3 regions of the Nonomuraea sp. NPDC050153 genome follow, and region 1 is predicted to be linked to each of the others. Evidence: predicted binding sites of a transcription regulator. Region 1 holds the regulator's gene; each other region holds the start of a gene.

Region 1 (3,253 bases):
GGGGCCGCCGTCGGGCGTACCAGCGTCACGGGCTTGCCCTCCAGCAGGAACGCGGCGGGCGCGAGCGGGAACAGCCGGCGCTTGCCGAACCGGTCTTCCAGCGTGACGGCCTCCTTGTCGCAGGCCACCACCGCGCCGCAGAAGCCGCTGTCGGCGTCCTCCACGACGAGGTCCGGCTCGGCCGGCACCTTCGGGATCTTGCCCTTGCCCGGCCGCCGCCAATTCCCCGCCAGCACATCGCCCTCGTACACACGGGGACCGTAGCAAATCACCCGCTGACCGCAAGGCGCTTGCGCGCGCCGCTGCGGCGGACCAGGACGACGACGGTGCCGACGATGGCGATGAGCAGCCCCGCCCCGGGGATCAGGAGGAGCGCCAGCACCCCGCCGGCGATGCCGCCCGCGGCCGAGGTCAGCTCGCGGCCCACGCCGTAGCGGACGTCGGCCTGTTCCTGGGTGGTGCAGGACAGCTGGTAGTCGCCCTTGGAGGGCGCGTTGATCACGAGGATCTGCTCCCAGGTGACGGATCCGGACGTGACCGTCTGCGTTCCCGCGCTCTTGGCCAGCCTGGCGCCGTTCGAGATCTGGCACTCGTAGTGGACGGCGGTGTCGCTGGAGAGGTAGACGGCGGGCTTGTTCGCCGGGTCGATCGGCACCGTCACGCTTTCGCCGGACGCGAACGTCCTGCTGGGGGCGATGTTGCTCACGCTGCTCACGATGCCGGTGGTGAACAGGACGACGCCCACGATCGTGCAGACCACGGCGATGCCCCAGACGAGCCCGATCCACCAAAGTCGCGGTTTGATGGCTTTCGAGTCGATTCGCGGGGGGAATTGGGGTTGTTGGCCGTACTGTCCGTACTGAGGAGGTGGGCCGTATTGGGGTGGAGGCCCGTACTGCGGCGGCGGACCGTACTGCGGCGGTTGCCCATAGCCGGGCGGAGGACCATAGCCGGGCTGGGACCCGGGCTGAGGCCCGTAGCCCGGCTGCGAGCCGGGCTGAGGCCCGTAACCCGGCCCATAACCCGGTGCGCTACCAGGCCCGTTACCCGGCTGGGACCCGGGTTGGGGGCCGGGGCCGGGCTGCGAGCCGGGTTGGGGCCCGTACGGCGGAGGCGGGGAGTTGTCGCTCATGTCGGCAAGTCTGGTACTTGCCGCTTGTAAGAAGCTAGGAGCCTGGTTGCGACCTTGTGTTATCGCACCTTGTGGGCGAGAGCCGTACACTTGGCACTCAGGAACACAGAGTGCTAGATGGTTGCGTTCCTAAGATGTCAGAGGCAGGAGGTGAGCACGTGCTCGACGATCGGAAACTGGCGGTGCTCCGTGCCATTGTCGAAGACTACGTGTCCACCAACGAACCGGTGGGCTCCAAAGCGCTCGCCGAGCGCCACAACCTGAAGGTCTCCCCCGCGACGGTCAGGAACGACATGGCCGCGCTGGAGGAGGAGGGCTACATCACCCAGCCGCACACCAGCGCGGGCCGCGTGCCGACCGACAAGGGCTATCGCCTGTTCGTCGATCGGCTCTCGCAGGTCAAGCCCCTGTCCGGGGCCGAGCGCAGGGCCATCGAGACCTTCCTGGCCGGCGCGGTCGACCTCGACGACGTGGTCACCCGCACGGTCCGGCTGCTCGCGCAGCTGACCAGGCAGGTGGCGGTCGTGCAGTACCCGACGCTGACGCGTTCGACGGTCCGGCACGTTGAGCTGGTGCCGCTGAACGACCGGCGGGTCATGCTCGTGTTGATCACCAACACCGGCCGCGTCGAGCAGCGCGTCATCGAGCTGCCCGAGGTGGTGGAGGACACCCGCATCGCCCACCTGCGCGCGGTCCTCAACGCCTGCCTCGACGGCTGCGGCCTGAGCAACGTGCCCGAGCTGGTCGCCGACCTGCCCGAGCGGCTCCCCCTCGAAGACCGGCCCGTCGTGGCGACGATCCTTTCTGTGCTGCTCGAGACACTGGTCGAGCGGCACGACGAGAAGATCGTGTTCGCCGGCGCGGCCAACCTCGCGGGCGCCGACTTCTCGATCGGCCTGCGCGACGTGCTGGAGGCGCTGGAGGAGCAGGTCGTCCTCATGAGGTTGCTCGGCGAGACATCAGCAGACACACCGTCCGCGCTCACCGTGCGCATCGGCTCCGAAAACCCCTACCTGCGAGGGACATCCGTGGTCGCGACCGGATACGGTTCAGGCGACAACCAACTGGCCCGGCTCGGGGTGTTGGGGCCCACAAGGATGGACTACCCAGTGACGATGGGCGCCGTACGCGCGGTGGCACGCTACGTCAGCCAGATCCTGGCTGCATCATAAGAGGTCGATAAGTGGCAAACAGCGACTATTACGCCACCCTCGGGGTGCGCCGTGACGCCAGTCAGGACGAGATCAAGAAGGCCTACCGCCGACTTGCCCGCGAGCTGCACCCCGACGTGAACCCCGATCCTGAGACCCAGGAGCGGTTCAAGGAGATCACGCAGGCCTACGAGGTGCTGTCCGACCCGAACAAGCGCCAGATGTACGACCTGGGTGGCGACCCCTTCGGCGGCGCCGGGGCAGGCGCGGGCGCCGGCGGCTTCGGAGCGGGCTTCCCCTTCAGCGACATCATGGACGCCTTCTTCGGCACCGCGGCCGGCGCCAGGGGGCCGCGCTCGCGTGCCCGCAGGGGACGCAACGCCACCATCCGGGTCGAGCTCGACCTGCGTGAGACGGCGTTCGGCACCACGCGCGAGCTGGTCGTCGACACGGCCGTGCTCTGCGAGGTCTGCCACGGGGCCGGGGCGGCGCCCAGCACGCACCCCGACACCTGTGACATGTGCAACGGGCGCGGCGAGATCTCCCAGGTCACCCGCTCGTTCCTGGGCCAGGTCATGACCTCGCGGCCGTGCCCGCAGTGCGGCGGCTTCGGCACCATCATCCGCCACCCCTGCCAGGAGTGCTCCGGCGACGGCCGGGTGCGCACCCGCCGTACGATCAAGGTCCGCATCCCCGCGGGCGTCGAGGACGGCACCCACATCCAGCTCGCCGGCGAGGGCGAGGTCGGCCCCGGCGGCGGCCCGCCCGGAGACCTGTTCCTCGAGATCGTCGAGCGCGCCCACGAGATCTTCGAGCGGCGCGGCGACGACCTCCACTGCACCGTGCAGATCCCGATGACGGCGGCCGCGCTCGGCACCATCCTGGCGGTCGAGACGCTCGACGGCTCGGAGGAGGTCGACGTCCGCCCCGGCACGCAGTCGGGCCAGGTCATCACCATGTTCGGGCGGGG
Region 2 (3,253 bases), on a different contig from region 1:
GTGAAGGACGACTCGGGCAACCCCACCCATTCCTTCAAGGACCGGGTCGTCGCCATCGCCGTCGAGGCGGCGCGTAACTTCGGCTTCCACACCCTTTCCTGCTCCTCCACGGGCAACCTCGCGGGCGCGGTCACCGCGGCGGCGGCGCGCGCCGGGCTCGAGGCGTGCGTGTTCATCCCCGCCAACCTCGAAGCTGCCAAGATCGCCATGGCTCGCGTGTTCGGCGGCAAGCTGATCGGGATCGACGGCACCTATGACGAGGTCAACCGGTTCTGCTCCGAGCTGATCGGCGACCCGCTGGGCGACAAGTGGGGGTTCGTCAACGTCAACCTGCGGCCCTACTACGCCGAGGGCTCCAAGACGCTCGCGTACGAGATCGCCGAGCAGCTCGGGTGGCGGTTGCCCGAGCAGATCGTCATCCCCATCGCCTCCGGCTCGCAGCTCACGAAGATCGACAAGGGCTTCCGCGAGCTGGTGAAGCTGGGGCTGGTCGAGGACACGCCGTACAAGGTCTTCGGGGCGCAGGCGGCCGGGTGCTCGCCGGTCTCCACCGCGTACAAGGCGGGGCACGACGTCGTACAGCCGGTCAAGCCCGACACCATCGCCAAGTCGCTGGCCATCGGCAACCCGGCCGACGGGCCGTACGTGCTCGACATCGCCCGGCGCACCGGCGGGGCCGTCGAGGACGTCACGGACGCCGAGATCGTGGCCGCGATCAAGCTCCTGGCCTCGACGGAGGGCGTCTTCGCCGAGACCGCGGGCGGGGTGACCGTGGGCGTGCTGAAGAAGCTCGTTGAGAGCGGGCGGCTCGACCCCGAGGCCGAGACCGTGGTCCTCAACACCGGCGACGGCCTCAAGACGCTCGACGCGATCAGCGACGACGCCCAGCCCACGGCCGTGATCCGGCCCTCCCTCGACGCGTTCCGCGCGGCTGTCTGACAACCAGGAAAGGCAAGTTAAACCATGAGCGTTTCGGTGCGGATTCCCACCATTCTGCGCACCTACACCGGGGGCAACGCCGAAGTCAGTGGCGAGGGCGCGACTCTTCGTGACGTCCTCACCCAGCTCGACTCCGACTACCCGGGGATCGGCGCGAGAATTCTGGATGAATCGGGCAAGATTCGTCGTTTTGTCAACGTTTACGTTGGGGAAGAGGACGTCCGTTTCGCCGACGGGCTGGACACTCCGGCACCTGAGGGCACTCAGATCTCAATCATCCCGGCCGTAGCCGGCGGCTGAGTGCCATAGATCACACCTGAGAAGGCGCCCCTAGTGGGCGCCTTCTCCATTTCCAGGCCAAATGAAACGTTGAACCGCCTTCGATGCGAAGAAATGCGTCGTTTGCAGATTGACTCTGTTGCCAAACCCCGTGCCACAGGTATGGTCGAGGGCGATCGTCTGGCTGATTTTCCGTTAAGTCGGGCGATAACGGGTCTCGCGGAGGAATGGGTGAGATCTGAAAGTCCAGTAAGAGGAGTCGGAAGTGGCGCAGGGCACCGTCAAGTGGTTCAACGCGGACAAGGGCTACGGCTTCATCGCGGTAGACGGTGGTAAGGATGTATTCGTCCATTACTCAGCGATCATGATGGACGGGTACCGATCTCTCGAACAGGGGCAGCGCGTCGAGTTCGAGATCACGCAGGGCCAGAAGGGACCTCAAGCGGAGTCCGTCCGCGCGGTCTGATACACCCCCCTGGTATGCACCGGCGGGGATCGCACGGCAACGCAGTCCGGGCGAACCCGCCACCTTTCTCTCGTCGACTCGATCACGGCGAGCCGCGTTGAGGCGGCTCGTCGTGGGTACGGATCCCGCTACCTGCGGTGGCCTGGACGCGGCTCTTCGCAGGTACGGGGTCCCGCCGCCACCGCCGACGGACGGCCGGGCACGGCCCGCCACGCAAGCCGATACGGGGAGGAAAGCCCCGGTAGGAGGCTTCTCGCTTGCACTCGGCAGGGTAGAGTGCTAAACAGTTCGTTGGCACTCTGTGCAGCAGAGTGCCAATACTCGGATCGGGACGATGGGGTCTGCCGCAGGAGATGCTGACCCATGCCGTCGCGGGCGTCGGCTCGGTCCACGACAAGCCACCCTGCATCTGGGAGGTCTAGCCTTATGGCAGCCAAGATGATCGCGTTTGACGAGGACGCCCGGCGCGGTCTCGAGCGCGGTATGAACCAGCTCGCCGACGCCGTCAAGGTGACCTTGGGGCCCAAGGGCCGTAACGTCGTGCTGGAGAAGAAGTGGGGCGCCCCCACGATCACCAACGACGGTGTCTCCATCGCCAAGGAGATCGAGCTCGAGGACCCGTGGGAGAAGATCGGCGCCGAGCTGGTCAAGGAAGTCGCCAAGAAGACGGACGACGTCGCCGGCGACGGCACCACGACCGCCACCGTGCTCGCCCAGGCGCTGGTGCGCGAGGGTCTGCGTAACGTCGCCGCGGGCGCCAACCCGATGGGCCTGAAGAAGGGCATCGAGGCCGCGGTCGAGCGCGTCAGCGAGGAGCTCTCCAAGCTGGCCAAGGACGTGGAGACCAAGGAGCAGATCGCCTCCACCGCCTCCATCTCCGCCGCCGACCCCGAGATCGGCTCGCTCATCGCCGAGGCGATGGACAAGGTCGGCAAGGAAGGCGTCATCACCGTCGAGGAGAGCAACACCTTCGGCCTGGAGCTTGAGCTCACCGAGGGCATGCGCTTCGACAAGGGCATGACGTCGATGTACTTCGTCACCGACTCGGACCGCATGGAGGCCGTGCTCGAGGACCCGTACATCCTGATCGTCAACAGCAAGGTCTCCGCCAACAAGGACCTGCTGCCGCTGCTCGACAAGGTCGTTCAGTCCGGCAAGCCGCTGTTGATCATCGCCGAGGACATCGAGGGCGAGGCCCTGGCGACCCTGGTCGTCAACAAGATCCGCGGCCTGTTCCGCTCCGTGGCCGTCAAGGCCCCGGGCTTCGGCGACCGCCGCAAGGCGATGCTCAACGACATCGCCATCCTGACCGGTGGCCAGGTCGTCGCCGAGGAGGTCGGTCTCAAGCTCGAGAACGCCACCCTCGACCTGCTCGGCCGCGCCCGCAAGGTCGTGGTGACCAAGGACGAGACGACGATCGTCGACGGCGCCGGTGACGCCGAGCAGATCTCCGGCCGGGTCAACGAGATCCGCGCCGAGATCGACCGCACCGACTCCGACTACGACCGCGAGAAGCTCCAGGAGCGTCTGGCCAAGCTGGCCGGCGGCGTGGCCGTCATCAAGGCGGGC
Region 3 (3,253 bases), on a different contig from region 1:
CGAGACCCTTGGAGACGTGGATCAGCGCGGAGCCACCGCCGGAGACGATGCCCTCCTCGATCGCGGCGCGCGTCGCGGAGATCGCGTCCTCGAGGCGGTGCTTCTTCTCCTTCAGCTCCACCTCGGTGGCGGCGCCGACGCGCAGCACGCACACACCGCCGGCGAGCTTGGCCAGGCGCTCCTGCAGCTTCTCGCGGTCCCAGTCGGAGTCGGACTGCTCGATGGCGAGCCTGATCTCCTTGACGCGGTCCTCGATGGCCTGCGGGTCACCGGCGCCGTCGACGATGGTGGTGTTGTCCTTCGTGACGACGACGCGGCGGGCCGTGCCGAGCACCTCGAGACCGACGTGCTCCAGCTTGAGGCCGACCTCCTCGCTGACGACCTGGCCACCGGTGAGGATGGCGATGTCCTGCAGCATGGCCTTGCGGCGGTCGCCGAAGCCCGGGGCCTTGACGGCCACGGAGGTGAAGGTGCCGCGGATCTTGTTGGTGACCAGGACGGCCAGGGCCTCGCCCTCGACGTCCTCGGCGATCACGAGCAGCGACTTCTTCGTCTGGGCGATCTTCTCCAGCAGCGGCAGGAAGTCCGCGATGGAGGCGATCTTGCCCTGGTTGATCAGGATGTAGGCGTCCTCGAGGACGGACTCCATCCGCTCGGGGTCGGTCACCATGTACTGCGACACGTAGCCCTTGTCGAACTGCATGCCCTCGGTGAACTCGAGCTCCATGCCCATGGCGTTGGACTCTTCGACGGTGAGGACACCGTCCTTGCCCACCTTGTCGAACGCCTCGGCGATCAGGTCGCCGATCTGCGCGTCCTGAGCGGAGATCGTGGCGACGTTGGCGATCTCCTTCTTGTCGGCCACCTCGCGGGCGCTGTCGAGCAGCTTGTCGCTGATCGCCTTGGCGGCCTTGTCGATGCCGCGCTTGAGCGACAGCGGCGAGGCGCCGGCGGCCACGTTGCGCAGACCCTCGCGGACCATGGCCTGGGCCAGGACGGTGGCGGTGGTGGTGCCGTCACCCGCGATGTCGTTGGTCTTGGTGGCAACTTCCTTGGCGAGCTGGGCGCCGAGGTTTTCGTAGCGCTCCTCCAGCTCGATCTCACGAGCGATGGTCACACCGTCGTTCGTGATCGTCGGCGCACCGAACTTCTTGTCGATGACGACGTTACGGCCGCGCGGGCCGAGGGTTACCTTGACGGCGTCGGCGAGAGCGTTCACACCGCGCTCGAGCGCGCGGCGGGCACCCTCGTCGAACTCCAGGATCTTCGCCATTGCTTGAAAGTCCTCTCCTAGCGTCGAAAGCCCCGGCCGCCCTCAAGAGCGCCCGGGGCTCGACACATCCGGCTTACTTCTCGATGATCGCGAGAACGTCGCGGGCGGAGAGCACGAGGTACTCCTCGCCGCCGTACTTGACCTCGGTGCCGCCGTACTTGCTGTAGAGGACGATGTCGCCCTCAGAGACGTCGAGCGGAATCCGCTTGTCGCCGTCCTCATCCCAGTTGCCCGGGCCCACCGCGAGGACCTTGCCCTCTTGCGGCTTCTCCTTGGCGGTGTCAGGGATGACCAGGCCGGAAGCGGTGGTCTGCTCGGCCTCAAGCGGCTGAACCACAATGCGGTCGCCGAGCGGCTTAACGGGAACCTTGGTGGCGGTCGTCACGATCGGACCTCCCCTTCAGATTTGAATGATCTAGAAGAGGCGACCAGCTGGGCCTGCCGTCGCGGGTGTCAGACCTGCCTCGTCGCACGTTGGCACTCTCAAGGGGAGAGTGCCAACAGGAAACATATGCAAGAGGGGCTTGACAGTCAACACGAACGCGTCTGCTGAGAGCGATCAGACCGAAGCTGCCCCCTCCAGATACGTTACGCCCACGGTCCGACCGGGTCGGACATGGCGCTAACGTCGGGTGATGTGGACCTTGACGCCTTCGACGAGCTGCTGACCCCGCGCGGGCAGCGGGCGCTCGCGGAGGCCCGGGAGCTGGTGGGCACCGATCCCGTGGCCGCCGCCACGAGGCTGCGCAGGACGTACGACGCCGCCCTCACCTCCGCGGCCCTCACCCAGGCGGGGCTGCGGGAGCGCGGCAGGGCCAAGTTCGGCGAGGACGCCGAGCGGATGTACTTCACGCCGCACGGCCTGGAGCAGTCCACGCGGATGGAGGTCGCCGACCACCGCGCCCGCCGCCTGACCGGCGGGACGCGGACGAGCACCCCCCTGCGCGAGCCCGGGAGCGCCGGCGCACCTCCGCGAGGGCTTGGCGTCGCGGGGGCGGACCGGCCTGGGCTCAGGGTGGTGGACGCCTGTTGCGGCATCGGCGGCGACCTCCTCGCGCTGGCCCGCGCCGGCTGCGCCGTGGACGCCGTGGACGCCGACCCGCTGACCGTCGCCGTGGCCAGGGCCAACGCCGACGCGTTCGGGCTGGGCGACAGGGTGACGGTGTCCGTGGGGGACGCGGCCGAGGTCCGGCCGGAGGAGTACGACGTGCTGTTCGCCGACCCGGCCAGGCGGACGGGCCGGGGCAGGACGTTCGACCCCATGGCCTACTCCCCTCCCTGGCCGGTGGTGCTCGACCTGGTCTCCAGGGCCGCCCTGGCGTGCGTGAAGGTCGCCCCGGGCATCCCGTACGAGTTCATCCCCGGCGACGCCGAGGCCGAGTGGGTCTCGTACAAGGGCGAGGTCAAGGAGGCGGTTCTCTGGACCGGCCAGGAGGGGGCGACGCGCCGCGCCACCCTGCTGCCCGGCGGCCACACGCTGATCGCCACGGGAGCCGAGGCCCCGGTCGGCCCGGCCGGCAGGTACGTCTACGAGCCGGACGGCGCGGCCATCCGGGCACACCTCGTGGGCGAGGTGTCGGAAATCGTGAACGGGCGCCTGCTCGACCCGATGATCGCCTACATCACCGGTGACGACCCGATCGACACCCCATGGGCGAGCAGATATGAAATAGAGGACGTTATCCCGTTCTCGGGGAAAAGGCTGCGCGCCGCACTCCGCGAGCGACAAGTCGGAAATGTCACCATCAAGAAGCGTGGCTCCGCCGTGGACATCGAGCGCCTCCGTTCAGATCTCCGGCTAAAGGGTGAAAAATCGGCAACTATCATCCTTACCCGGATCCTCGACAAGCCATCGGTCATCATCTGCGACACCTCTCCACCTGCTTAAACCGGTCATTCAACCGTTAACCTCGATCTTTCACTTCGCCCCTGACGGACCTTGATCGAGGGGCTAAGGTGGGCGGTCGGGAGTTCTCCCCT

The links. Region 1 encodes HrcA, which represses chaperone genes, less so after heat shock. Its sites were predicted from a motif close to TTGGCACTCTCNNNNNGAGAGTGCCAA; they were not measured.
Region 2: the regulator HrcA is predicted to act here: its motif matches at 1,976-2,002, upstream of groL (chaperonin GroEL).
Region 3: the regulator HrcA is predicted to act here: its motif matches at 1,748-1,774, upstream of groES (co-chaperone GroES).

Annotation. Positions count from the first base shown of each region.
Region 1 covers NZ_JBITJQ010000002.1:505,896-509,148, reverse strand. Annotated here, with positions in the region: gene ACIBQ1_RS06605 (DUF3097 domain-containing protein) at 1-251, opposite strand, end outside; gene ACIBQ1_RS06600 (hypothetical protein) at 269-760, opposite strand; gene hrcA (heat-inducible transcriptional repressor HrcA) at 1,291-2,304, shown strand; gene dnaJ (molecular chaperone DnaJ) at 2,316-3,253, shown strand, end outside.
Region 2 covers NZ_JBITJQ010000040.1:30,484-33,736, forward strand. Annotated here, with positions in the region: gene thrC (threonine synthase) at 1-939, shown strand, start outside; gene ACIBQ1_RS52890 (MoaD/ThiS family protein) at 964-1,239, shown strand; gene ACIBQ1_RS52895 (cold-shock protein) at 1,484-1,684, shown strand; gene groL (chaperonin GroEL) at 2,111-3,253, shown strand, end outside.
Region 3 covers NZ_JBITJQ010000006.1:284,541-287,793, forward strand. Annotated here, with positions in the region: gene groL (chaperonin GroEL) at 1-1,273, opposite strand, end outside; gene groES (co-chaperone GroES) at 1,347-1,661, opposite strand; gene ACIBQ1_RS18350 (methyltransferase domain-containing protein) at 1,911-3,161, shown strand.